Regions from separate parts of the Bacillus pfraonensis genome, predicted to be linked through region 2. Evidence: riboswitches for the same ligand, from Rfam matches in the RefSeq annotation. Region 2 holds a riboswitch; the other holds the start of a gene.
What was found. A riboswitch is a leader RNA that binds a small molecule or an ion and turns the genes downstream of it on or off. The one in region 2 is predicted to bind cyclic di-AMP.

Region 1 (10,292 bases), on a different contig from region 2:
AAATGTATAGATAATGGACCGATGGAATCATTTTGGGGAACGTTGAAATGTGAAAAGTATTACTTACATAAATATGAAACATTTGAAGCCTTACAACAGGCAATAGATGAGTATATCCAATTTTATAATAACGAGCGTTACCAAGAAAGGTTAAACGGCTTGAGCCCATTGGAATACAGGATTCAAGCCGCTTAAGGTTTTTTATTATTTCCACTGTCTACTTGACAGGGAGCTGTTCAAGATTGATCAAAATGGATTCTTCTTTAGCATATTTAAGTTTCGGTTTTATAAAAAAGTTTGATCATTTTTCATCTTAGATTTTCCAAAATAGCGCCCTTTTCTTGAATAAACAAATCAACATGAAATTAATAAATACCTTTGAGTTTTACTCTGTAAATGTTATTTACCTTTACTCTAAAGAAACTGCATTTTTTTAATAAAAATGCGGTTTCCTCAAAATTAATAACCACTCAGACCGTTTAACTTCAACATTAAAATGTTGTCTTTACTACTTCTTCGCTTGTCATATAGTCATCATCGATTCTTAATTGATTTCCTTCATTTTCAATAAGCCAATTTTTTTGTTTTTCATTGTACTTTAGTGTTATTAATTTCTTTAAGAACTTTTCCTGCAAAAGAGAAAGATAACCTTCTTCTGATTTTTCATGATATTCAACCGGAATTTCAAGAAGATAGCTCCCTTTATCAATTCGACATGTTACTTGTGAAAAATCGATTCTAGTGCCTAAGGCGTCGCCTTTAAAATAACGTATATTACCATCATAACGTTCAATGGTTTTTGTGTACTCCAATTTCAAATGATCTGATACATTTGTTAACTGATTAGGGTCTTTGTTTACTTTGGCTGCGATTGAATTCTTGTAAAAATCATTTATCACTGTTGTAATCTGTTTTTTTATGGTCTCATCTACTATTGGATTGGGTGCTAAATTATATTGCTTTTTCGATTTGATTTCAACTTTCTGTAGTTCACTTTTCCCTTTACCCCACGGAAATTCCGTTACTCCTTGTAACGTAATGCCATCTTTTACAGGGCCAAATTGAACATCATCTTCAATTTCTTTTGTTTTCTTACCATTTACCAATAAAGTGGTTGGAATATCGATGCTAACCGGTACTGTTTCACCGGAAAAGTTCAAACTCGCTGTTTCCTCAAAATCGTCTATATCAAAAAGTGTGACCTTTTCTTGATCCTTAACAGTTACATAATCAAAATTTTTTTGCCCTTTAATAACGTATACACCCGGTCCAAATGTACCTAACATGATTGATTCCTTATCCATGTCAATATTTTTGTCATTTAGGATAACTTTTGCTCCCTTTTCTCCATTCACTTTTAGCTTATATCCTCGTGCTTTAAGAATGTATTTATCGCCAAATAGGCTGTCTTCTTTGGTTATGTAAAATGGACCGATACTTGAAATACTATTACCAGGATATAATTGGGAAATTTTATTATTCGATATTCCTTCAGTTTCATAGTAACTTGCCTGTGCATTTAATAACATTATTTGATCTTTGAAATCGCGTTCTTCTTCATTCAAGTAATTAATAATACTTTTAGCGCTATTTTTATCCCATTGTAGCCCTTCATCGACCGTAACCAAATCCATCAACCCTTCGGCATCCCCACTTCTAACCTTTTCTTCAAATTCAGCTGAAAGATCCGATGGGGAAGGTGATTTGCCTATTACTAAAAAAATAATAATTAATACAGCAACAGTTGGTATTCCAAAGATTAATAATTTCTTTTTCATAAAATCCCCTCCTCTAATTCTCATCATTCTTATAATATGTGGGAATCTTCAGATTCATAATGGATATTTAGAATTTTAAAATCTATAAAAAAATGATGTGGAGTAACTTTATTGCTACTCAACAGTTCCTTAATCCGCCTTTCAGTTCAGACCTTCTTTTCACTATAAAAACACCCCTTTAGATAAACAGATCCAATGGGGCAAAACGTCGCGACTTTATTTAAAACATCGCATCTTTTTTATAAACTTCGTGACTTTATTTCAAATCCACAGTAGTGTAGCTATCTTTGCTTGGTGGGGAATACAAGCTTTTAGTTTCTTTTCCATCGTTATTTTAATCATCATAATAACTACAATTAGTTGGGATGTGTTTTCTAGAAGTTGTATAGATAAAATAATTATTTTTATTTTGGTTTTATCTATAGTTGGGGCTTGGCCAGCAGGATGATTTGTTGGAATAGGACAAATTGCTTACCCGGCCGATGTTTATTCAATAAAGCCAAAAGTCATGGTTCGTTTGCCATTGAATCAAGCTGTATTAGTAGGATGGGGAGGGGATGAGCTGGATACGAATTATCACGCTTGGGCACCTAATCAACGCTGGGCATACGACCTTCTCATTCCGCCAGCTGGTATAAAAAGCTCGAAGTTAGAAGATTACGGTATATATGGTGCGGAGGTAGTAGCTCCGGCTTCGGGAACAGTTATATCGGTTCATAATGATGAACCGGATTTGAAACCAGGAACTGATGATTTTGATTCGATGACAGGTAATCACATATATTTACGCTTAGAGGAAACTGGAACATACTTAATCCTTGCTCATTTGCAGAAAGGATCAGTACAAGTGAAAGAAGGGCAATATATAAACGAAGGAACAGTGATTGCAAAAGTGGGGAATTCAGGGAATTCCAGTGAACCGCACCTACATATACACCATCAACGACAAGATCCATCTAAGACGAGCTTGTTTCTTTCAGAAGGATTACCATTGTATTTTCGAGATATAGAGGGAACAGCTATGCCAAATGGAGGAGTCCGTTTGAAGGATGGTAAAGAGGTATCGATAGGGGATGTCATTTCACCTAAATGAAACAAAAAGGATGTGATACAAATGTGTATCACATCCTTTTTGTTATTGTCCTGTAAATGTTTGATACAGTAAGAAAATATTTAAAGCGATAACTAACGCAGCAATTAGCCAAGCAATTGTATTTGTAATACGATGATTCACTAGCGCGCCCATAATGTTTTTGTTACTTGTAAACAGAATAAGCGGTACTAATGCAAATGCAATCCCAAATGATAATACGACTTGACTCATAACGAGAGCGTAAGTTGGATTTACCCCTAAAGCGATAATAACAAGAGGTGGGATCATAGTAATAAATCGTCTTACATATAAAGGAATATGCATACGGATAAATCCTTGCATAATAATATCACCAGACATTGTACCGACGGAAGAACTAGATAAACCAGCAGTTAATAATCCAATTCCAAAAAGGCTAGCTGATACAGGGCCAACTAAGTTGCTAAACTCATTAAAAGCAACGTCTAAATCTTCAACATGTAAGCCGTTTTTGAAGAATAGAGCGGCTGCTACGATGAGCATACTTGCGTTAATTGCTCCAGCAATCACCATTGCGATAATAATATCAATGAATTCGAAGCGGAAAATCTTTTTTCGTTGTTCATCTGTTGTACCGACTACGCGGCGCTGCGTTAAAGCAGAATGCAAATAAATTGCATGTGGCATGACTGTTGCACCTAAAATCCCAGCTGCAAGTAAAATACTATCTACACCTTGAAATTTAGGAATAAATAGCCCTGAAAGAAGGGGGCTTAGCTCTGGTTTTGCGTAAAATACTTGTACACCAAACGCTACAACAACGATAAAGACCATTCCTGTAATAACAGCTTCTAATGGACGAAAGCCTCTGCGCTGAAACTCGAGTATAATAAATGATCCAACTGCGGTAATTAAAGCAGCGGGTAACATTGGAATGCCAAACAATAAATATAACCCTAAAGCCGCACCGATAAATTCGGCTAAATCAGTAGCCATAATCACGAGTTCACCTTGTATCCATAAGCCAATTGAAACGGGTTTTGGAAAGTGCTCACGAGCGACTTCAGGAAGGTTTTTTCCAGTTGCAATCCCGAGTTTTGCTGATAGTGATTGAATTAAAACGGCCATTAAATTGGAAGCGAGAATGACCCAAAGTAGTAAGTAACCGTATTGTGATCCAGCTGCAATATTTGTAGCAAAGTTCCCAGGGTCAATATAAGCAACAGATGCGATGAATGCTGGTCCTAGAAAAGGTAATAATCTCTTTATTCCTTTTGTTTCACCACTTAAAGCGAGTTGAGCAGATTGAACTGTTGTACTTTGTGAAGGAGCTTGTTCATCTTTTGTTATAGCTTTATTCATAGTAGTTTTCCCCTTTAGTTTCTTAGCTTAATGCAATCATTGTATGTATTCGTATTAGTTATTTCAATACATTTAAATATTTTTAGTTGATGTTTTTATTTGAACATAAGTGTTTCCTTAATGCAAATTATATGACTTAACGCAATAAAAGGTGCATTCGAAATAACTATGTAACAAAAATAAACGAGGAAGCCTAAATACAGTTATAACTTTTGGAATTGTAGGAGAATAAAGAGAGTTGACCTATAATATGGAATGGAAAAGGGTGTTTTTTAATTGTAAAATAGGATTCACAGCATATTAATTGCTGGAAACGAATTTGTATGTTATATAATATATTGGGATTACATCACAACCGTAGTGGATTGTTATGTAATCTCGTTTTTCATTTGCGTTAACTTCTGGGAAAACATTGTAAATAGGAGAAAGTTATTTGAACAATAGTTAACATATCTTTTCTTATTCTTATATGTTCCGATATGATCGTTAACTTATACATGATTTTAAAATATCGAATTTAGATAGGTGGTAAAAATAAAATGTTAAATCCAAAACCATACAGAGTGTTATTGTACTACATGTACACAACAATTGAGAATCCGGAAGAATTTGCAGCTCAGCATTTAGAATTTTGTAATTCACTTGAGTTAAAAGGAAGAATTCTTGTGGCAACAGAGGGAATTAACGGAACTGCTTCAGGTACTATTGAACAAACAGAGAAATATATGGAAGCAATGAAGAACGATCCACGTTTTGAAGGGATTGTATTTAAAGTAGATGAAGCGGATGAGCATGCGTTCAAAAAAATGCATGTGCGTCCTCGGTCAGAGCTTGTTACACTTCGCCTAGAAGATGATATCAATCCGAAAGAAACAACAGGTAAGTATTTAGAACCAAAAGAGTTTTATGAAGCAATGCAAGAAGAAAATACAGTTATCATTGATGCAAGAAACGACTATGAGTTCGATTTAGGTCATTTTAGAGGTGCAGTTAAACCTGATATTCACTCTTTCCGCGAATTACCAGATTGGATTAGAGAAAATAAAGAAATTCTCGAAGGTAAAAAGATTTTAACGTATTGTACAGGCGGTATTCGTTGTGAGAAGTTTTCAGGCTGGTTAGTTCGTGAAGGGTTTGAAGATGTAAGTCAGCTTCATGGCGGAATCGTAACATACGGAAAAGATCCAGAAGTACAAGGTGAACTTTGGGATGGTCAATGTTACGTATTTGATGAGCGTATTGGTGTACCAGTGAACCAAAAAGAACATGTTATTGTTGGAAAAGACCACTTTACAAAAGAACCATGTGAGCGTTATGTAAATTGCGCAAACCCAGAATGTAACAAACAGATTCTATGTTCTGAAGAAAATGAGGCGAAATATTTACGTGCTTGCTCACACGAATGTCGTGTCCACCCGCGTAACCGTTATGTGAAAGAACATGAGTTAACAGAAGAGCAAGTGGCTATCGCATTAGCAAAAATTGAAGAAGAAAATCAAGTGAAATTAGGATAATCGTTCACTTTAATAAAAAATGGATCTTCTCGTAAAAGAGAGGATCCGTTTTTTATTTCTATTTAGATAATGAAAAAGATTACACATTGCTTGTTTGCAGCAGCTTGTTCATATAGTTCTTGAATTTCTAAAAAGTAACTATAGGTATATTCTAATATTTCATCTGGGCCATCATCTTCAACAAGTGGATAAAGTTGTTCATCCATTAATTCTTGAAAGTTGAACATGTTGTTGAAATCAGATTTGTTTAAATCTTGTATTGCAGAATAAGCCTCTTCGACTTCACTAGCTGTAAGATAAAACGTACCGAGAGAATCGTTATCTATGATGGAATCATTAAGTGGTACGACATGTCCAAGTGGTGGTTCGCCTCCGCCAATTTCACCACATAAAATAAAATGGAGTAATTACCATGACTTATCGATATCTAACTCAGCTTCTTTAAAATAAATATCTAACTCATTGGTTTTGATTTTACTTAATTCTTCATCTGTAACTAATATATACTGTCCAATCATCCCCATAATAGCCAGCTCCTCTAAAGATTTTGAATTTAGTATATCATTTTTTATAGGTATGGATAGAATAAGTACTTTGAAAATAAGGGGAGGAAAGGGTATTTCAACTCCTTTTTAAGGGATGAGGAAATACAGATTACTTCTGGTGAATCAACACAAGAAAAGTGTTTAAATAAAAGAGTAGGTCATAAAATTTTTTGACTTACTCCTTTTATAATTATTCATTAAGAAGCTAAAACTTAATTGTTATAAGGATGTTATGGTTTTTTTTGGATTTTTATTTTTTATGAAGATATTTTCTTAGTCTCGTTAATTAAAGTTTCACTTTATTAGTAGTTAGATTTCATATTGAACAAGTAATGAATCAAAAATCTCCATTTTCGTATTATTGATATTTGCTAAAAAGAAGAGCAGCTACTTACTCTTGTTATAATCAGATCTTGTTAAACCGTAAACAACAGTATCTTCATATACTTCCCAGTACAAACAACTTTGTTTAAATGTTCATTCTTGTGTCAATCCCAATTTTTGCATGACTTTAGAAGAGGCAGGGTTTTTAGTGAAAGCTGTCCCCCTTATCCATAGCTGTATGGGTAGAGGGGATCCACTCTTCTGCCCAGCCATCTGGATAAGGGTGAGGAATAATTGTAGTAGTTTTCGCCACCTCTTTATCTCCTGCTAATTCTTGAACTTTAGGAGCATCATTTAATTCAAATGGGCGTATGGTTAATCTCTTAGATAAGAACATTGGATATTGCATTTCTTCTCATCCTTTCTAACTATACAAGTTTTTACTAAGTGTATAATACATAAATTGAAATGTGACTAATCTATTCGTTAATAACATAATGAATAATATTATATAGTATATAGCCCTTAACTTTTGTTAAAAAGTTGAATTTTCTGTTTGTTTGATGGATCAGATGTATAATATAGTTATGCTACAAGGATGTAAAATTTTCATGTTTGGAAAAGAGGAGTTTTATATGCGTATTTTAGTATTAGGAGCTGGAGGCGTCGGAGGATATTTTGGTGGACGTTTAGTAGAAAAGGGGGAAGATGTCACTTTTCTCGTTCGTAGTAGGCGAAAACAACAATTAGAAGAAAAAGGTCTCGTTATTCGGAGTACGAATGGAGATTTTTCATTTCAACCCAAATTAGTAACGAAAGAAGATGTCGTTTCTCCATTTGATGTAATTTTATTCTCAACAAAGGCATATCACTTAAAAGAAGCAATACTAGATTTGAAGCCGTTTGTAGGTGATCATACAGTTATAATTCCGCTACTAAACGGTATTGCTCATTTATCACTTTTACAACAGGAGTTTGGTGAGGAAAAGGTTAGTGGTGGTTTATGTTTTATAGAGACAACTTTAAACGATGAAGGAGAAGTCGTACAAACCAGTGTTGCTGATAGACTTGTGTTTGGAGAAATGAAACACCATGATTCAGCAAGGATACAACAAATTGCTACAGTATTAACTGGAACGAAAGCGAGTTTTGTTCTAAGTGAAAATATTTTGCGAGATATGTGGCATAAATATTTATTTATTACAGTAATGTCAGGTGTGACGACGTTAATGCATGCACCGATAGGACCGATTCGCGAAAGTGATGGTGGCCGCGATTTTCTTCGAAGTGTATTTGAAGAATCAGCACAGATTATGAAAGTATTTGGTGCTCCGATTCAAGAAAATATTGTTGAGGAACATATGAAGACAATTGATAAAATTTCTTATGATATGAAGTCATCTATGCAGCGAGATATGGAAAAAGGTTCGTTAATTGAAGGAGAACATTTGCAAGGATATTTATTAAAATTAGCAAAACAACTTCGTGTAGATGCACCATTATTGAAAGCGGTCTATCAAAATTTAAAAGTATATGAAGAAATGACTTTAAATAAAGAACCGGTATAGTTTTTATAGCACCGAAATGATTGAAGGATAGAAAAAGTATCATTACTTTTCTATCCTTTTTGTATTCGGCGGGTGAAAATTTTTGTTTACTTTTTTAAAATAAAGGAGTATTATAATCCACAGTTTCAAATTTCTAAATCGCTGAAACCGCATGGTACGGGGGACCCGTTTTTATGGATTATTGCATAATCCAAGGGGTGAATCCTTGAAAAAGGTAGGGCTACTCATAGGCCCGAATCCGACAGCTAACCTCGTAAGCGTTATATTGAGAAGGAAGGTGGAGCTTGTGCGACAAAAAAATTGATGTCTACAAGTCTATTTGTTATGGCTTGTAGACATTTTTTTGTTTTCTGAAAAGATAGTTTATTAGCTTTAACTAGCAAAGAATTGTTCGTACAAAATTATTGGAGAGTGGACAGCAGTGGTTTCATCTATAAAAAGATTTTTAATTGGAAGACCGTTAAAATCAACCGAATTAGGAGAGCAAAAGCTTAACAAAAAGAAAGCGTTAGCTATTCTTTCTTCTGATGCTTTATCATCAGTGGCATATGGTCCAGAGCAAATATTAATTGCCTTAGCGACAGTGGGTGCGTTAGCATTTTGGTATTCCATTCCGATTGCAATAGGAGTATTAATTCTGTTAACAGCTTTAATTTTATCTTATAGACAAATTATTTTTGCGTATCCTCACGGCGGGGGAGCGTATGTAGTATCAAAAGAAAATTTAGGTGTGAATCCAGGGTTAATAGCTGGAGGATCCTTATTAGTAGATTATATTTTAACAGTTGCAGTAAGTGTATCGGCAGGTACAGATGCGATTACATCTGCCTTTCCTAGTTTACATGAACACAATGTAATTATTGCGATTATATTTGTATTATTTATTACAATATTAAATTTAAGAGGAGTAACAGAGTCCGCTTCTGTTTTAGCATATCCAGTTTATTTATTCGTTTTAGCATTATTTATATTAATAGGAGTAGGAATATATAATATTGTAACTGGTCACGTTTCACCAAATTTGCATACGCCAATTGGAACACCAGTTGCTGGTATCAGTTTGTTTTTGTTGTTAAGAGCATTTGCATCAGGTAGTTCGGCTTTAACAGGTGTTGAAGCAATTTCTAATGCAATTCCAAACTTTAAAGATCCAGCCCCTAACAATGCAGCAAAAACATTGCTGGCGATGGGGGCTTTACTGGCTGTTTTATTTTCTGGAATTGTTTATCTAGCTTATTATTACGGAATTACTCCTAGCAAAGAAGTAACCGTAGTTTCACAAATTGCTGAGCAAACATTTGGACGGAATTTTATGTACTTTTTTATACAAGGTACAACAGCTTTAATATTAATTCTTGCTGCTAACACCGGCTATTCAGCATTTCCTTTATTAGCAGTTAATCTTGCGAAAGATAAGTTTATTCCAAGAATGTTTACGATTAGAGGCGATCGATTAGGCTATTCAAACGGTATTATCATACTTGGAATTGCTTCTATTATTTTAATTATTGCGTTTCAAGGTCAAACAGAACATCTTATCCCGCTATATGCAGTAGGGGTATTTATTCCATTTACGTTATCTCAGACTGGAATGGTAGTAAAATGGATTCGTGAAAAGCCACAAGGGTGGATTTTGAAATTAACAATTAATTTAACAGGTGCCGTTATTAGTTTTATCGTTATGAGTATGTTCTTTTTAACTAAGTTTGCACAAGTTTGGACTGTGCTTGTTTTCTTACCTGTTATCATTTTTATTTTCCATCGAATTAAAAAACACTATGAAGCAGTAGGAGATCAGTTAAGCCTTAAAACTTGTGAATCAATTGTGCCAATCGAAGGGAACGTAATCATCGTTCCTGTAGCCGGTATGACTCATGTAGTAGAAAATTCATTGAATTATGCAAAGTCTCTTTCACCAGATCAAATTATCGCCGTATATGTTGCATTTGAAAGAGAAGATGAAAAGAATTTTGAAGAGAAGTGGAAGAAATGGCAGCCTGAAGTTAGACTGGTGACACTTCACTCTCATTACAGAAGTATTATTCAGCCACTGACCAAATTTATTGATACAGTTCAATATAAAGCAAGTGAATCAAATTACCGGGTTACTGTAGTAATACCGCAATTTA
Region 2 (19,711 bases):
TTATTATTCGTATTAAATTACCTGACTTACTAGCTACACTAAGTGTCATGTATATTGTTAATGGCGTACACTTAACATTTTCAAAAGGATCTTCTATTTACGAAGGAATGTCTGGAGCAAACGGAACTGCTTCAGGACATTTTATTCCATCCTTTCTATTTATCGGTCAAGGGGCTCTTGCTAGCATCCCAGTTCCTGTTATTATCATGCTTATAGCAGTTCTCATTTCCTATCTATTTCTAGAAAAAACAACGTATGGTCGTTTCTTTTATATAACAGGTGGAAATCGCGAAGCTGCTAGACTAGCTGGAATTCCTACAGATCGTTATCGTTTATATGCTTATATGATTAGTGGTTTATTCGCCTCGATTGGTGGGATTATTTTGAGTAGCAGAATTGGAACAGGGCAAGTTTCAGCTGGCGCACCATTGCTAATGGATGCCGTTGCAGCTGCTTATATTGGCTATGCAATGTTTGGCGCAAAAAAGCCAAATGTAATTGGAACATTTCTTGGTTCTATCTTAATTGGAATTATATTAAATGGTTTAACAATGATGAATGTTCCTTATTATGCACAAGATATTATAAAAGGTAGTATCTTAATTGGTGCACTTGCATTTTCATTTACAAAAAAGAAGCTTACTCGCAAATAGCGAGGGAAAGAAAAAGCCTTGGTTCACAAATTTTGAGTGAACCAAGGCTTTTTTCTAATACTCTTCATTCATTTGCAATTCTTTACTATACTTTTGAATCAAAAACGAAGAAATAAACATCACCAGTCCCGCGCTGAAACCAATGAGTTGATCTAATAAAAATTCATCATGAATCATAAAGCGTAATAGAAATACGCCGCCAAAAATAATCATTGCCAAATACCCAGTGTGCCGAAGTCCTTTATATACATTTCCCATATGTACCATTCCTTCAAATGTTATATCCATATTATACCACATATTGAAAAGTAATAGATTTTATATTCAATCTATTTAAAAAACAAGAAAACCTCTTTAAGAGGTTTTCCATCCATTAATTTTGTAAAAACGCCTGTAAATCCGCAAACTGTCTCGCAGCATCCTTATATCCTTGCTCATATAAATTTTGCAGTTTTTGTGGGTCTTTTTCCATTCGGTCTACTTGAAGTGGCACTTCTGGACGAATGACGAATAGATTGCCAGCTAATTCTTCTTTTTCAATGTAATGAAGCGTCTCATTGTATGTTTCATAGCGAGTTAGCATTGTATTTACAAGGTGTGGATATTTCTTATAAGCCTTCGCTGCAATCCATCCAAATTTTGATTTTTTCTTAGCATATCCATGATTTCTCGTTAAAATAACAACTGATTTCTCATAGCCATCTTTTTGCGCTTTTCGAACTGGAATTGGGTCCGAAATGCCGCCATCCAATAATTGTTTACCACGATAATTTACAACTGGTGCGATAAATGGCAATGAGCTAGATGCTTGTAGTAACGTCAATGCATCTTCATTTGTACCTTCTTTTTCAAAATACATTGGTTTACCTGTTTCACAGTCTGTCGTCCCTACTAGAAAACGCTCTGCACTATTAAAATATGTGTCAAAATCAAATGGCACGTGCTTTTCTGGAATTTCACGAAAAATAAAGTCCATATCAAATAGCTGTCGTTTTTTCCATAAATTTTTGTAAGATAAGTATCTTGGATGTGTTGCATAATCAATATTTACTGTTTTATTTCGATTTCTTTGTCTTGAAATATATGACGCCGCATGACAAGCTCCTGCTGAAACACCAATAATATATGGGAAATATAAATCCTGTTCCATAAAGTATTCTAGTATTCCCCCCGTATATACGCCGCGCATACCGCCGCCTTCTAATACTAACCCCGTATTTTCAAGCATTGTTTTCTCTCCTCTTTATATATATAGACTCTTTAATTATTCATCTTGTTAAGTATCTCTTTCTATTATATACGAGTCTCTCCAAAAACCATATTCAGAAGGCTTAATGCGAGCAGAAATTATTCCTCTACTTTTCTAAATGCGCTCCTACATCCTTTATAAACCTTTGAATCAATGACAATTCCTCTTCTGTATATTGACTTAAAAGTAATAGCCACTTCTCTTCAGCTTGTTGATGAAGTGTCTCATGTGCTATATAAATTTCATTTCCACTATCTGTTAAACGGAAAAATATTTCTTTTTGATTATCTAGCATTTTCATCTTTTCAACAAATTGTTTATGAAACAATTTTGTACAAATTTTAGAAATGGCTCCCTTTGTCATTCCCATCTCTTCCGTAATCGCTGTCACATTCATTAAACCTTTTGTTCCTATGCATTGAATTACGTGTAGTTCTGATAGAGACATACCGCTTACACCTGTCTCACGAAGAAACCGCTCATCATTTTCCTTCATATGCTCTTCTTTCTTATGAACAAGTGTGCGAATATCCGAAAGTATTTCTATTTGCCTTAATGTACGGTCCAAATCGGATCCCCTCCATAATACGGTTTAAGTTTCCATAGAAACAATTTAACTATATACCATTGTAAAATCATTTTTTTATCTTTACAAGTGAGAAAATAATGTTAAAATTAATTTAGTTTCCGAGGAAACTAAATTAAGGAGGGTTTATTATGAGACATTCATTATCTTCATCAAGATTAAACTCCATTCTATACATTGTTTGCCTGAGTGCTCTATTAGGTTCTTTTGCTCAAAATATTTACACACCTATTTTACCAATGATTCAAGATTCCTTTCACACCTCTCTTTATCTTGTAAATTTAACTGTCTCTATTTTTACTTTTGTTCTTGCCATTATGCAGCTTATTTATGGACCATTCATTGATACAAAAGGGCGAAAATATATTTTGATTCCTAGCCTATTCATCAGTACAATCGGTACCATTGGCTGTGCTTTTACAGCAAATATTTATATATTTCTTATTTTCAGAGCCGTTCAAGCAATAGGAATAGCAGCCATTCCTGTTGTAGCTGCTACCATTATTGGTGACTTATTCGAAGGAAAGGAACGCGGAAAAGCGATGAGTCTTTACCAAATGGTACTTGTCCTTGCTCCTGCTGTAGGTCCTCTCATAGGCGGTTATCTTGGAAATATAAATGGTCACGTATCTATTTTTCTATTCTTATCTACAATTGGTGTATTCCTGTTAATTGTAAATGTTACATTGCTACCAGAAACAAAACCCGCTCTGCCTAAAACAGCTAAAAAAGCTAAGCCTTATCGGAGTATTTTAAGAAATAACACTGGATTTTCTATCGCAATCATTGGCTTTATACAGTTTTGTATTTACTTTTGTTTTCTCGTTTTTTTACCTAGCATACTCACAAATTTATTTCATCAAAATGCAGGTGAAATTGGAATGATATTTGTACCAATGTCCTTATGTATTATGCTAGGAAGTTATTGCTACAAGTTTTTACAAAGATTCCTTACTACAAAACAAGCTTTACTGATTACTAGCTTTTTCAATATCATATGCGTCATTCTATTCTCTTTCACATACCATCTAAGTATTCCCACGGTTCTCCTTGTCATATCCCTATACGGTTTTAGCATGGGGTTATCCATGCCGACACATACCACTTTATTAACAGAAGAATTTGTAGAAGAAAGAGCAACTGCCATTGGAATTTATAACTTTATTCGTTATATTGGAATGGGCATGGGACCAATTGTAGGTGGTTTTCTATTATTTAATCAAAATTACTTTTGGATCTTCTTTACAGGGGCAGTTCTTTTTCTAATCGTGGTCTTATATTCGATGAAAAAGCTAGCTCATCATCCTGTAAGAAACGCAGAAATTCAAAAGGCTAAATAACAAGCAAAAAAGAGAGTATCCGAGAACAGCTCTTTTCCTGGACTTAGACATTCTCGCTTTATGTAGTTTTTGAATAAAGTCTGATTAAAAACACCCCACAAACTTATATTTTAAAGTATATAAGAAGACTCCATTTTGAAAAAAGATTGGTCAAAATGGAGTCTTCTTCAGCAAATTTAAATTTTTTTATAAAAAGTTTGATCGTTTTAAGATACGTTTTATCGAACATTAGCACCTATTAGTTGATTAGTAATAGCGGCTTTCTTCAGTGGCAATTGCTTTTGTTTCATGAACTGTACCATACGGATGCTCTGGCGGTGCATAGATAGCGTAAATTTTAAGTGGTATATTACCCATATTGGTTACATTATGCCATTTTCCAGCAGGTATCATAATCGCATAGTCATCATAGGCCATTTCTTGAAAATCTAATTTATCTTTGCTATCCCCCATTTGAACAAGCCCCTGACCTTCTTCAATACGTATGAATTGATCAGTTGTCGGGTGGACCTCTAAACCGATATCACCTCCAACATGAATACTCATCAGAGTCACCTGTAAGTTTTCCCCTGTCCATAAAGCGGTGCGGTAAGTATTATTTTGCTTAGTAGCTTGGTCAATATTCACTACAAATGGTTTCGGTCCATAATCTGTTAATCTGCTGCTTCCGTAATAAGGATTCCAGTTGTTATTGTTCCTATTACAATAATAAGGATTCCAATTATATATCCAATTGTTGTTATTCCAATTGCTATGCATTGGATTTTCCCACTGATAGTGATGGCATGATTTACGGTACATATTCATGCTCCTCTCATGATTTCATTTACCTTTTATCCTATGCAGCTGCCTATTTATATGGATGCAAAATGGGGATAAATGGGCAGTAATAAATGATCAAACTTTATTTCAAAGAAACACTTTACACTCTTTGATCAGCAACAATATGAATATCAATATGCTTCGTTTGCCTCATAATTTCATTTACAATAGATCCTTTTCTAATTTCTTCCCATCTTGTTCTTGCTGATTGACCGAGTAAAATTTGAGTGACCTGTAATCGTTTTGCAACTTCAATAATGACATCAGCTGGTTTTCTTCCTTTTGCTTCTTCCAACAAAAACGTAGCATGAAATTGATTCGTCAATGATTGCCACTCATCAATTGTTTGCCTTTTGCTTACCGATAATGATTCTATCTTTTCTCTTTCAACATTTAATACATATAATTCAGCATTTAATCGATCTGCCATACGCCAACCACGCCGTATTAATTTCTCTGCTGTTGAACTATATTGCACACAAACGAGAATTTTTTCCTTTACACCTATTGGATCCATTACCGATTGGCTAATTTTATCATCCATATCGTCTGCAACTTCTCTAAGCGATAACTCTCTCAAAGCTCCTAAATTATTAACTGTAAAAAAGTTTTGTAAGCTTTTCTGAATTTTTTCTTCCTTATATATCTTTCCATCAATTAATCGTTTCCGCAGCACTTCCGGTGTTACATCAACAAGTTGAATCTCATTTGCTTTTTGTAAAATAAAATCTGGAATGCGCTCTCGTACTTTTACGTTTGTAATTTGTTCTACAATATCATGAACGCTTTCTAAATGTTGGATATTAAACGCTGATAATACTGATATTCCCGCCTCTAATAGTTCTTCTACATCCATATATCTCTTTTTATGTTTTGATCCTGGGATATTGCTATGTGCTAGTTCATCGACAACAACTACTTGTGGTGCTCTCTTTATAATCCCTTCTACATGAAGCTCATAAAATACTTTTCCTTTATAGTTTATTTCTTTTAAAGGGACTTTTTCTAAATCAGCAATTGCTTCTTCTGTCTCTTTTCTTCCATGTGTTTCAATTAAACCAATGACAATATCAATGTTCTCTTTTTTCATTTCCTGCGCATCAAACAACATTTTATAACTTTTTCCTACTCCTGGAGCAGCACCTACATATAGCTTCAATTTCCCTCGATTCATTCTCCTTATTTCCTCTAAATATTCCTCTGGTGATCTTCTTTGAAATGTGGGTTCATCATTTTCAGCGTACATATTCTTATCACATCCTTACAAAACGAACTACCTCAATCGATATGGATTGAGGTAGTTTATCTATTATTTTGTTAGTTTTTGCACTTCGATGTTTAACTTTAATACATTGACACGTTCTTCCCCATATAAACCAAGTGCACGACCTTCTGTATGTGAAGCAATCATATCTTTTAATTTGTCTTTTGAAATTTGTGTTTCTTTCGCAACACGATCCACCTGTGCGTATGCGGATTTTGGACTAATATCTGGATCAAGTCCAGAAGCTGAATTTGTAATTAGATCCATCGGCACTTCAGTTACTGGTACAGAGGGATTATCTTTTTTCCATTTTTCAATACTTTGTTCTGTACGTTGCAGTAGTTCCGGATTAGAAGGCGCATAGTTATTAGATCCAGAACCTTCTGCTTTATACTCAATACTGGATATACGCCCTTGAAAATATTTTGGAGATTTAAATTCTTGACCGATTAATTTAGAACCAATTACTTTACCTTTATCATATATTAAACTTCCATCTGCATTATCCTTCATCGTTATTTGTGCAACCCCAGTTACCGCAGATGGATAAATCAATCCACATAACACAACAAGCACACCAGTTAAACGAACGACGGGTCCTAAGAAACTTTGTTTTTCTGTCATGAGTATGTCCCCTTCTCTATTAAATGAATAGTCCAACGACTAAATCAATGAGTTTAATACCGATAAATGGTACAAGTACACCGCCAAAACCGTAAATAAATAAGTTACGCGAGAGCAATGCATTCGAACTCATCGGTTTATAAGAAATTCCTTTCATTGCTAGCGGAATCAACATTGGGATGATGATTGCGTTAAAAATGAGCGCTGAAAGAATGGCTGAAAATGGCGAATGTAACCCCATAATGTTTAATGCTTCCATTTGCGGAATTGCCACTGTAAACATTGCAGGTATAATCGCAAAATACTTCGCAATATCATTTGCAATACTAAATGTCGTTAATGCACCACGCGTCATCAATAACTGTTTTCCAATTGCTACCACTTCAATAATTTTCGTTGGATTGGAATCTAAATCAATCATATTCGCTGCTTCTTTCGCCGCCGCTGTACCACTATTCATCGCAAGGCCAACATCAGCCTGTGCAAGTGCCGGTGCATCGTTCGTACCATCACCCGTCATTGCAACTAATTTTCCTTTTTCTTGCTCTGCTTTAATAACAGCTATTTTATCTTCTGGCTTACATTCTGCTACAAATTCATCTACCCCCGCTTCTTTGGCAATCGTTGCCGCTGTTAATGGATTATCACCCGTACACATTACGGTTTTAATCCCCATTTGACGAAGTTGTTCAAATCGCTCACGCATACCCGGTTTTACAGTATCCTTTAAATAGATTAAACCGAAAATACGATTCCCCGCTGCAACCGCAAGTGGTGTTCCACCTTCTTTTGCAATCAAATCTGCCTTTTGATGTAAATCTTTCGGAATCGTTCCACCTTGAGACTGCACCCAATCAACGACCGCTCCAACAGCTCCTTTTCTTACCTTTACTCCATCGTTTAAATCAACACCACTCATTCTTGTTTCTGCTTTGAATGGAACAAATTCTCCTGTTTCTGCTTCTGACGCATTGTAAGAAAGACCTTTTGAGTTTACATACTCAATAACGGAACGGCCTTCTGGTGTTTCATCTAATACAGAGCTAAGCGCCGCCCATTTTGCTAATTTTTCAATTGTTTCATTTCCGGCAGGTAACAAAGTATGCGCCATACGATTCCCAAATGTAATGGTACCCGTTTTATCTAAGATGATCGTATTGATATCCCCTGCTGCTTCTACTGCTTTCCCGCTCATTGCAAGTACATTAAACTTTGTGACACGATCCATCCCAGCTATCCCAATCGCAGATAACAATCCACCAATTGTTGTTGGAATTAAACAAACAAGTAAGGCAACGAGAATCGATGTATCAATTTGAAAACCTAAATAATTCGTAAATAACGGCAGTGTGACAACTACAATTAAAAAGATTAATGTTAAGCTAGTTAGTACTGTATTTAACGCAATTTCATTTGGCGTTTTTTGACGTGTTGCTCCTTCGACTAACGAAATCATTTTATCTAAAAACGACTCACCTGGATTACTTGTAATCTGTATCGTAATTTCATCACTCGCAACCATCGTTCCGCCTGTCACAGAACAAAAATCGCCGCCCGCTTCTTTCATTACTGGGGCTGATTCCCCTGTAATAGCGGATTCATCTACCGATGCTAAACCGCGTATAACTTCTCCATCACCTGGGATCATCTCGCCTTGTTTCACAAGAACGATGTCACCCTTTTTCAAACTAGATGCTGAAACTCTCGTAACCTCTCCATTTTCTTTTACAATATTAGCAAAGACATCTTTTTTCGACTGTTTTAACGAATCAGCTTGTGCCTTTCCCCGTCCTTCTGCCAACGCTTCTGCAAAATTTGCAAAGAGAACTGTAAATAATAGAACGAGTGTAACTGTTATATTGAACCATAATGGAACATTTGTTGATAAGCTCGGTACAATTGATAAAATCAATGTAATGAAAAAGCCAATTTCCACAACAAACATAATTGGATTTTTAACCATTTGCTTCGGATTTAACTTTACAATGGATTGTTTTAAAGCAGTTGATACAATATCACGATCCATTGTTTTCGCGCTTCTTATTTCACCATCTTCTCGTTTTGGAGATGGCACGGCTTGTATATACTTCTCTTTCACCATAGCTGGTCTCATGTTTATTCCCCTCGCTTCTTTCTTATAGAGTTAGAAACTCTGCAATTGGCCCTAATACTAATACTGGGAAGAATGTTAATGCACCAACAATAAAAATTGTGCCAACGAAAATTCCACCAAATAAACCGTTATCCGTTCTGAATGTTCCGACTGTTTCTGGTACTAATGTTTTCTCTTTCAATGAAGCTGCCACTGCAAGCATTGTGACTAAGCCAAAGAAACGAGCTAAATACATCACAAGTCCGGTTGAAATATTCCAAAATGGTGTATTATCTGCTAATCCTTCAAAACCAGAACCATTATTTGCTGCCGATGAAGTAAATTCATAGATTACTTGTGTAATACCATGGAATCCTGAATTTGTAATTGCATCCGTGCCTAAACTTGTAGAAAAAGCAATCGCTGATGCACCCAAAATTAATAATGGTTGGAATAATAATGTTACTGCGATTAGCTTCATTTCTTTTCCTTCTAGCTTTTTACCAAGAAACTCTGGTGTACGTCCGACCATTAAACCTGAAATAAAGACCGCAATCATCGCATACATCATAACATTTATAAATCCTGCTCCGACACCGCCAAACACTGTATTTAACAGCATATTCACAAGTGGTAACATCCCGCCAATTGGCGTAAATGTATCATGCATCGCGTTAACCCCACCTGTTTCAGAAGCAGTTGTTACTGTCGCAAATAAAGATGTCATTACTGTTCCTAATCGAACTTCTTTCCCTTCCATATTCCCCTCTGTACTATCCATTCCTAAATGATTTAATACTGGATTTCCTTGTAATTCAGCCGTTACAACTGTACCAAATCCAATAATAAACATCATGAGCATGGATACAAATAAAATTCTTCCTTGTTTTTTACTGCCTATCATTCTTCCATATGTGAATGGAATTGATGTTGTAATCAACATCATAAGCATCATTTGTAATACATTTGTAATTGCTGTTGGGTTCTCAAAAGGATGTGCCGAGTTAACCCCAAAGAATCCTCCACCGTTATTCCCTAGCATTTTAATAGATTCTAAAGATGCTAACGGACCGCGCGGAATCATCTGTTTTGCACCTTCAAGTGTATGTGCTACCGCAGTGCCACTGAACGTTTGTGGCATTCCTTGTGCTATGAATACAAGTGCCATAACAAATGCGATTGGCATTAACACCCTTATAATTGATCGAACAAAATCAACGAAGAAATTTCCTAATTCTTTTCCTGCTAGACCACGAATAAATGCAATTGCTAACGCTAATGTTGTCGCTGGTGCAGTAAACATCATAAACGTAATTCCAATCATCTGTGATAAATACGACAAACCACTTTCACCGCTATAATGTTGTAAATTTGTATTCGTCATAAAACTAATTGCTGTATTAAATGCAAGTGTAGGTTCCATACCCTCCACTTTACTTGGATTTAATGGGAGAATACCTTGCAATCTAAAAACAAGATAAACAAATAGAATCATAAGTCCATTTGTTAACAACATCGCTAATGCGTATTGTACCCATGTCTGATTACACTGCTTTATACCACCACATTTAAAAATGACTCCTTCAATTGGTCCAAATACTTTCTCTAATGTTTTACTACCTTGAAACGCTTTTTCTAAATAAGCCCCCATCGGTTTCGCTAGTAGCACAAATAATAATATCGTTACGATAGCTGCCACCCATACCATCATCGCCTTTTCCCCCTAATTAAAACTTCTCCGGATTTAATAACGCATAAACTAAATACACAGTAATCGCTGCTACAATAACTGATAAGGCAATCATCATGATTGCTTCCCTTCTTTCACAACTTTATCTGACCAGCTCGTAAGCCCTATCATCGATGCTACTAATACAACAAAGATTCCGATTATCACTACATCTAGCATTCCAATCCCTCATTTCAAAATGTTAAAATTTACCATTTACCTATCAAAAAAAGAACACTGAGGCTCTACTCAGTGTTCAAAAATGAACAACACAAAAGTAAACCTCCTCTCCAAACGCTTACGAGGTTAGCTGTCGGATTCGGGCCTAAAGAGTAGCCCTACTTTCGTAATGAAAGATTCACCCCAAGTGACAATGCACAAAATTGGTTCCCCCGCTCCAAATAATTGGACTCAGCGATATCAGGTTGTTTTTGGAAATTTTTATGAACAATTTATGAATGTAAATATACTCCTCTCTATTTCACTTGTAAAGAGGAAAATTACCTAAAATAAGAAAATATCCCGTCGTTTAAGCGTTTACATTAAGGGTTTTTAATATTTTCTCATCTGTTTCCTTGTCTTTCCTTTCTTTTTCATTAATCATCTTTTAAATATGAAAGAAAAAAGAGCGAATGATTTTAAGTGTATAGTTTGTAACACTTAAAACTCGCTCTCTTTTCTATTCAAAACTTATTCTCTTTGTAAAAATGAACGTAAATTTCTCCCTCGAGTATAAATTTGTGACAGCTCCACATGCAGTTTCTCATATTCAATAATATCCGCTTCTAAATACAAATTATCTTTCGATGGCAAGACTATATATGGATCTGGAAAAATAGGATCTTGCATGGCTAATTCTTGAACTCGCTCCAATGATACCGCCCAACGATTTGCTATATCCTCACGTAATAACACCTTCATCTTCACTTCCTCCGCCCTATTCAAAAAATAAAAAAGAAATGTTATCACAATTTGTAAACACTACAAATTTAGCTCCAATTGTTTCATAGAGCCTTACGGGATATCGTTTATTCCTTGTAACAACTGTAATAGGCGCTTGAAAAGAAAAGCGAATGCGCTCCGTAAAGAAACTAACCGTTGGAAGTTCATCTCCTAGTAAGATTACTTTTTTTATTCCGTTACAAATACTTGTTATATTTAGTTCCTTATTGCAGTAATACGTTGATTCAAAGCCATATGCTCGCACTTCATCTGCTATTTGTTCATTTGCTGTAAAAATAATTAAATCACTTTGAAAAGATATTAACTTTCTTAAACTATTTACTTTACTTTCTTCCCCTACACAAACGAGTGTTAATTCTTTTTCCTCATCCATGTACATCTTCCTCCTTAGCATAAAAGAATTCGAATATAGATTGATATTCTCCTATACTAATCAGACCGATGAAGCGATATATCCATCCATGCACCATCCTCTCCCAAGACGCTTACGAAGTTAGCTGTCGGATTCGGACTTTGAGAGTAGCCCTACTTTCATCATGAAAGATTCACCCCTAGTGACCATGCACAATTTGGTTCCTCCGCTCCAAATGAATTGGACTCAGCGTTACAAAAAAAGATTCTGGCTGATATAATACTCCTAAATATGGAAAAAGTAAACAACAAAAAAGCCAGTTATATGACCGTTAAACGGGAGAGATAGAATTTTTAGCAAGAGCGCTGTAGAGAAAAATTGGCAAATGAAATTTTATCGGCGCAAATCCAAATATATCGACCGTTTCTCAACATATATCAGCGATTTTTTCAATATATCGGCGATTCGACAAAGGATATCGACCGCGCGACAAATAACGACAAAAACAGGAGCCTGCTAGCTCCTGTTTCCGAATACGAATATTTATACACGTGTTTCTTGTCGTTTATATGCAAAATGATTCGTTGGTCCATGACCACTTCCAATATTTAATTGCTGTTCAATTGCTATGCTAATAAACTGTTTCGCTTCTTGAACCGCTTCTTCAATCGGATACCCTTTTGCAAGTCCCGCCGTTACAGCAGATGCAAATGTACAACCACTACCATGCGTTTGTTTTGAATCAATTCTTTCGCTTCTAAATTCAACAAACTGCTGACCATCAAAAAGTAAATCAATTACTTCGTTACCTTGGTATTCAGCATGTCCACCTTTCATAAGAACATACTGAGCACCTAATTTGTGCAATACTTTTGCAGCTTCTTTGCTATCTTCTATATTATGAATCTCCATTCCTGTTAATACTTCTGCTTCCGGTACATTGGGAGTTATAACTGTGGCAATTGGTAGTAAATATTCCTTTAATGCTTGCACAGCTTCTTGTTGTAATAGAGATGCTCCACCTTTTGCAATCATAACAGGGTCTAGTACAATATTATTCCAGCCAAATTTTTTAATGTTTTCTGCAACAACCTTAATAATTTCGCTACTAAATAGCATACCAAGCTTCACAGCATCTGGTGTTAAATCTGTACCAATAGAATTTAATTGCTCCTGAATCCCTTCTATTGCAACTGGATATACACCTTGCACACCAAGTGTATTTTGGGCTGTAATAGCAGTAATAACCGTCATTCCGTATACACCTAGCTCTTGAAATGTTTTTAAATCTGCTTGAATCCCAGCACCACCGCCGCTATCAGATCCAGCAATTGTTAAAGCTTTATTCACTTTCATCTCACTCACCCTTTTCCTATCCAAAATAACGATGGTAAATTGTTTTTGCTTCTACTATATCTTTCGTTCCATGTACAAGAACCCGGCCATCTTGAAACGCAACTAGTCTCTTATCTTCAACCGAAAATGATAATAAATATGGATTCACCATTAAATCAGCTACACGATCGCGCAGCAGTTCTTTATACCGTTCAAAATCTAATTGTTCTTTATGGGGAGGTCTAATTTGAACTGTATTTCTCCCGCATAAAACTGCAGTTTTTGACGTATTATCCTTATTTAAATACGGATACACAGCTTCCTCACCACATGAAGGACAATTATGTTTTCGAAGTTTTTGTACATTCATACATGAATATTCATTTTTCCATACATCAAACGATACAAGCCCTTCCCTAAGTGCCTCATCATCTCCTACTAAAAGTTTAAGAGTTTCCGTTACTTGGTGAGAAACAACGAGAGATACAGCAGGTGAAATGATCCCTGCTGTATCACATGTCGCTCCGCCAAGCGGGATGGATTGTAATAAACAAGATAGACACGGAGTCTTTCCTGGTAAAATCGTATAAGAAAGACCGTAGCTTCCTACACACGCCCCGTAAATCCACGGAATAGAATACTTTTGTGATATATCATTAACGATAAAACGTGTTTCAAAATTATCAGTCGCATCAATCATGACATCAACATTTTTAACGAGCTCTTCTAATTCTTCAGCTGTTACATCCTGGACAAGAGCCTTTATCGTTACATGACTATTAATTGCTTGCAAGCGCCTTTGGGCTGCTATAGCCTTGGGAAGATTATTTTCTACATCCTCCTCACAATATAGCTGCTGACGTTGTAAATTACTCCAATCAATATAATCGCGATCGACAATTGTTACACGGCCAACACCAGCTCTCACAAGCATCTCTGCATTCGCACTACCAAGTGCTCCCGCCCCGATAATTAGTACATGCTTGTCTCCTATCTTTTGTTGCCCTTTTTCTCCAATTGGAGAAAATAGCTCTTGGCGAGAATATCGATTATTCAACTACACTCATTCCTTCTAAAGGACTACTTGCCGTCGCGCAGCGCTTACGTGCAATACGCCCTGCTTCAAATCCTAAGCGCCCTGCATGAATACCTAGTTTCATTGCGGATGCCATTTTAATAGGGTCTTTCGCGCCTGATACAGCTGTATTTAATAACACGCCATCTGCTCCCAATTCCATTGCAAACGCAGCATCCGCTGGGCTACCAACACCTGCATCAACAATAACTGGTACTTTTGCTTGCTCAATAATAAAGCTTAAGTTTAATGGGTTCACAATGCCAAGACCTGAACCAATTGGTGATGCACCAGGCATAATCGCGTGAACACCAAGCTCTTGTAATTTACGAGCTAATACAACATCATCTGATGTGTAAGGAAGAACGATAAAACCTTCTTCTAGTAGCATTTCAGAGGCTTTTAATGTCTCTACTGGATCTGGTAATAACGTTCTGTCATCTCCAATAACCTCTACTTTTACCATGTCACAAAGCCCTGAAGCTTTTGCTAATTTCGCAATACGAACTGCTTCCTCAGCATTTTTCGCTCCTGCTGTATTTGGTAGTAATGTATACTTTTTTACATCAATTTTTTCTAACAAATTCGGTTGGTCTGCATCAAATATATCCATACGACGTACTGCAAATGTTAAAATTTCTGCTTCTGATACTTCAATTGCTTTTCTTTGTACATCATAATCTGAAAATTTTCCTGTTCCTAATAAAAGTCTAGAGTTGAATGTAAATGGTCCAATGTTTAACATAATCAACCGCCTCCTACGAAAGTTACAATCTCAATTTGGTCTCCATCAAAAACAGATACGCTTTGATGGTCTTCTTTTGTTAAAATATCTGTATTGCGTTCTACTACAACAATCTTTGTATCTAATCCTAAATGCGTAAGCAGTTCTGCTACTGTCTTAACACTCCCAGGTACCTCTACTTGCTTACCATTAATTTTTAAGTTCAAGCTTCCATCCCCTTTCTAAACCGTTTTAGAAAGCAATGAATCTAGTAAATGACTCCCCTGCTTTCCTTCTATTACATCTGCCATATATTGACCAGAAACAGGACTTAATAAAATTCCGTTTCGGTAATGGCCTGTACAAGCATACAATCCCTTTATTTCCTCATGCGCTCCCATATAAGGAACTTCGTGATTAGATTGTGGGCGTAACCCCGCCCAAGCACTTTCCCATTCCGCTTCTTTCAAAGCTGGTAAGATTGTATAAGCACGCTCTAGTATTGAAGTGATACTTTCTGGTTGTACAGATTTATTAAAGGTATGAGGCTTCATTGTTGCTCCAATTACATAACGTCCACCACGTTTTGGCGCGATATAAAATCGTTCTTGAAAAATAGGAGATTTTAATAGTGGTTTACGGCTCTTTACAGCAACAACTTCTCCTTTCACAGGGTATGTACCCCACTCTTTATCAAAATGATGAAGAAGTTTTGTGCTCCATGAGCCACCGGCAATTACTACCTTTTCACATAGAATCATACCTTCATTCGTAATAATCCCTACTACTCGATTGTTCTCTATTTTGATATCAAATACTTCTGTTTGTTCATATATATCAGCTCCAGAAACGGCTGCAGAATGCGCAAATGCTTTCGTAAGTTCCGGCGCGATGACATGACCATCTTTCGGATAGTATACAGCCCCCATAATGGATGAAGAGAGAAATGGCTCTTTTTTACGAAGCTCATCTCCGGTCATAAAATATGATTCTTCACCTGTTTCCTGTTGCCAGCCCATAATATCTAGTATTCTTGTCTTCTCGTCTTCAGTTTGAGCAATACGATAGATACCTTTCTCTTCATACCCAATATCAATACCCGTTTTTTCACGTAACGTTTCTGCAAGTTGTGGAAATATTTCACGGCTTTTCCTAGCAAGCTCAAATAGTGGATCATACGCATCCCACTCCGCCTGTACACCAAGTAAACCTGCCGCTGCTTTAGAAGCTTCAGATGCAATCCTTTTTTTCTCAACAATCGTCACTTGGTATCCTCTTTCTGCTAGAAAATGTGCAACTGAACTACCAATTACACCACCGCCAATAATGGCTACATCATATACCTTACTCATGATTTTCCGCCCACTTTCTTATTGTTTCCTTATACAATCTTGCTTTCTCGTATGGAGTACGATCACTGACAATTCCAGACATAACAGCAATACCACTCACACCAGACCGAAGAACCTCTGCTGTATTTTCAGGTGTTACCCCTCCAATAGCTGTAATCGGTATCGTTAATCGCCTTGCCATATCTGAAATTTCTTCTAATCCTCTTGCCGGAACGCCCCGCTTACAATCCGTTGAAAATACATGGCCATAAACAAGAGAATCTGCACCGTTTTTGAAAGCTGTTATCGCTTCTTCCAAAGAATGCACAGAATACCCAACATGCAAATACGAAAACTTTTCTTTCACAGACCTAACATCTGCACTTCGATATCCCAATTGGACGCGAGGGATATGTAATAAAATTGCAATATCGATTCGGTCATTTATCACAAGCTTAGATGCTGGAAAGCCCCTCTTTAGGAGACCTTCCACACCTTCATACAACTCTTTCGTACTTTTTTCTCGCTCACGAATATGCAAATAATCAATCTCACTCTCAATTTGCATCGCTACATTCGTTAACTCTTCGAATGTCATCTGACCATTTGAGATAACATGGAGCTCGTCTTTCATATTCACTCGCCTACTTTAAAATATTTTCAAATAATTCATTGGCAGGAACGCTTTCTTTTGTCATTCCTTTTTCTTTCAACCATTTATTTTGTTTTTCCCATGACTCTTTTGTGTCTGATAAAAATGGCTCATCTTTCGTTTCCATTTTCTCTAATAAAATTTTCATACTTTCTTTTTCAACTTCCGGAACAAGCGGGAAGTTTTCTTTTTCTTGATGATCTAATAAAATATTTAGTGCTTCATCTGGGTTTTTCTTCATGAAGTCGTAGCCCTTTTTCGCACCACGTAAAAATGCTTGTAATGATTCTTTATCTTTCTTCAATGTTTTATCACCTGTGACAAAAACAAGTTCATGATAATTTGGTACACCATACTCAGCTGGATTAAAGTATGCTGGCTCATGGCCTTGATGGCGCATAACAGGAACTTCATGGTTAATGTAAGCACCTGTGACAGCATCTACCTTTTTCGTAATTAACGCCGGCACCAAATCAAATCCAACATCTACTACTTTCACAGCACTAGGATTTCCACCAGCTTCTTTTACCATCGTTTTTAAATATGCCGCACTTAAAGGTGTTCCAGAATAACCAACTGTTTTACCTTCTAAGTCTTTTGGTGATTTAATACCTGCTGATTTTAACGATACAACATGATTTAGTGGTGAACGGACCACAGCTCCAATTGATTTCACTGGAATTTGTTCATTTGCTCTTGCGATGACAACATCTGGCTGATAGTATAGACCAACTGTTACTTTTCCTGCTGCCGCTAACGTTAATGGATCGGTTGGATTAGATGGGAATTTAATATTCACCTTTACTCCTTCTTCTTTAAAGTAGCCCTTTTCAATCGCTGCATAGATAAAACTATGAACCGCGTTTGGATACCAATCGAGCATCACTGTAATTTCTTTCTCTTTCTTTTGCTTCTCTAATGCTGAATTGCTAGAACATCCTGCAATCATTACAACTAATAATGTAAACACAAAGATGCGCTTGAATAATTTCATGAATGTTTCCTCCAACTAATGAATTTCTTTTCTAATATCGAAACGAGTAATACAAAGAAAATAGCTAGTACTGATAACAGTACAATCGGTGCAAATACGCCTGCCCCATCTAACTGCGTCATCATTCGTTTACTAAAGTATCCTAAACCCGCTTGTGCACCAAGCCACTCGCCAATCGCTGCTCCAATTACACTAAGCGGAACAGCTATTTTTAAAGCAGAGAAAAAGTACGGAAGTGCAGATGGCAATTTTAACTTTAGAAAAATATCTTTTTTCGTTGCACCATATGTAACTAAAAGCTCCTCCCATTCCTTTTTCGTACTGCGTAACCCATCATACGTATTTACGGCAATTGGGAAAAATGTAATCAAAACGGTCACAACTACTTTGCTCCAAATTGAATATCCAAACCATAAAACAAACAATGGTGCTAGCGCTGTAATTGGAATCGTTTGTGATGCAACTAGTAACGGATAAAATGCTCTTTCTATCCATGTGCTAGCATTCATTAACATCGCGAGCCCCACACCAAGTACAATGGAAATAACAACTCCTATCAAAACCACGTATAACGTTGCCGGCAAATGAACTGTAAGCAATATATCTTGCAACGCCCACATTTTCGCTAGAATTGCAGTAGGAGATGGCAATATGTACATCTCGTCAACAATTCTAGCTCCCACCTCCCAAGCTATGAGCAGTATGCTACTTAAAATCAGTGCAGGTAATAACTCTGTCACACGCTTCATACGAGCACCTGCCTTTGCAGCATACTAAGTAATTCATCTTTTAAAGCTAATATCTCAGGTTTATGCAAATCTTTTCTTGAGCGATCTATTCCAAGTGGTACAATACGCTCCGTCAAAGTGGTAATAGGCTGCTCGGTCACAACTAAAATTCGATTGGAAAGAAAAAGCGCTTCCTCCACATCATGTGTGATAAATAAAATTGTTTTTTGCCACTGTTTCCATTGTTCAAACAACCATTCTTGCAACGTTGCTTTCGTTAAAGCATCTAATGCGCTAAAAGGTTCATCTAACAACAAAACGTCCCCGCCTGTTAATAAGGTTCGAATAAAGGATACTCGTTGCCGCATACCACCTGATAAATCTTTCGAATATTTGTTCTCGTATCCTTGTAAACCAAATTGTTCTAACAGCTCTTTTGCTTTTACATGTGCTTCTTTTTTCTTTATCCCCTGGCACTCTAACGGCAATGCTGCATTTTCAATAATCGTTCTCCACGGCAGAAGCATATCTTTTTGTGGCATATACCCTACAGGATGACTCGTTGTTTCTGTCAGTTGAATATTTCCAGCCGTAGGTTCTTCTAATCCTGTAATTAAACGAAACAATGTACTTTTGCCACAGCCACTCGGCCCAATAATGCTAACAAACTCTTTTTCTTGCACGGAAGCATCTAGACCGTTTATGATTGGCTTTTCATCATAATGAAAGGAAACATTATGAAATTGTAGTATGCTCTTGCTCCTCAAAACCCCACATCTCCTTACGATACGCCATATCCCAGAATAAATACTCAAATCGGCTAGAATATAAGAAAATCTCTTCTAATCTAGCTAGCTCTTGTTCAGATTTCCCTTCAGCTAGTTCATTTAATAAATCCATTAGCCAAATGCAAAGACTTCCATACTCTTCTGAGCTATATCCTTGAATCCACTCTCCGAAGAACTCATGATCCCTCGCTCCTGGAATATCATTTAAGCGCTTTCCAATTTCCCAATAACTCCACATACATGGAAGAAGAGCCGCAATTAACTCTGCAAGCGTGCCATTTTGAGATACTGACATCATATAGTTTGTATACGCTAAATTTTTAGCAGATGGCTTTGCTTCCTCCATCTCTTGTATAGAAATACCAAGACGTTTTGCATACTGTTTATGAATCGTCATTTCTCCATTTAAA

Region 1: another riboswitch for cyclic di-AMP. It lies ahead of KFD70_RS15970 (APC family permease); the one in region 2 lies ahead of KFD70_RS20145 (hypothetical protein).

Annotation. Positions count from the first base shown of each region.
Region 1 covers NZ_JAHCDO010000014.1:273,946-284,237, reverse strand. Annotated here, with positions in the region: partial or broken gene KFD70_RS16010 (IS3 family transposase) at 1-195, shown strand, start outside; gene KFD70_RS16005 (TcaA 3rd/4th domain-containing protein) at 492-1,778, opposite strand; partial or broken gene KFD70_RS16000 (M23 family metallopeptidase) at 2,011-2,871, shown strand; gene KFD70_RS15995 (Nramp family divalent metal transporter) at 2,914-4,212, opposite strand; gene trhO (oxygen-dependent tRNA uridine(34) hydroxylase TrhO) at 4,752-5,726, shown strand; gene KFD70_RS15985 (DUF1877 family protein) at 5,789-6,121, opposite strand; gene KFD70_RS15980 (GNAT family N-acetyltransferase) at 6,801-7,004, opposite strand; gene panE (2-dehydropantoate 2-reductase) at 7,231-8,163, shown strand; cyclic di-AMP (ydaO/yuaA leader) riboswitch at 8,293-8,438, shown strand; gene KFD70_RS15970 (APC family permease) at 8,585-10,292, shown strand, end outside.
Region 2 covers NZ_JAHCDO010000021.1:45,174-64,884, forward strand. Annotated here, with positions in the region: gene KFD70_RS20080 (ABC transporter permease) at 1-653, shown strand, start outside; gene KFD70_RS20085 (hypothetical protein) at 708-941, opposite strand; gene KFD70_RS20090 (patatin-like phospholipase family protein) at 1,027-1,881, opposite strand; gene KFD70_RS20095 (MarR family transcriptional regulator) at 2,009-2,470, opposite strand; gene KFD70_RS20100 (MFS transporter) at 2,620-3,828, shown strand; gene KFD70_RS20105 (cupin domain-containing protein) at 4,075-4,629, opposite strand; gene kdpDN (KdpD-like non-kinase potassium sensor) at 4,751-5,896, opposite strand; gene kdpC (K(+)-transporting ATPase subunit C) at 5,960-6,538, opposite strand; gene kdpB (potassium-transporting ATPase subunit KdpB) at 6,558-8,651, opposite strand; gene kdpA (potassium-transporting ATPase subunit KdpA) at 8,674-10,338, opposite strand; gene kdpF (K(+)-transporting ATPase subunit F) at 10,358-10,438, opposite strand; gene KFD70_RS20135 (signal peptide protein) at 10,435-10,539, opposite strand; cyclic di-AMP (ydaO/yuaA leader) riboswitch at 10,641-10,786, opposite strand; gene KFD70_RS20140 (hypothetical protein) at 11,050-11,280, opposite strand; gene KFD70_RS20145 (hypothetical protein) at 11,297-11,695, opposite strand; cyclic di-AMP (ydaO/yuaA leader) riboswitch at 11,789-11,936, opposite strand; gene thiD (bifunctional hydroxymethylpyrimidine kinase/phosphomethylpyrimidine kinase) at 12,218-13,030, opposite strand; gene KFD70_RS20155 (thiazole biosynthesis adenylyltransferase ThiF) at 13,047-14,066, opposite strand; gene KFD70_RS20160 (thiazole synthase) at 14,059-14,829, opposite strand; gene thiS (sulfur carrier protein ThiS) at 14,832-15,035, opposite strand; gene thiO (glycine oxidase ThiO) at 15,051-16,160, opposite strand; gene tenI (thiazole tautomerase TenI) at 16,153-16,773, opposite strand; gene KFD70_RS20180 (ABC transporter substrate-binding protein) at 16,784-17,785, opposite strand; gene KFD70_RS20185 (ABC transporter permease) at 17,782-18,534, opposite strand; gene KFD70_RS20190 (ABC transporter ATP-binding protein) at 18,531-19,280, opposite strand; gene tenA (thiaminase II) at 19,249-19,711, opposite strand, start outside.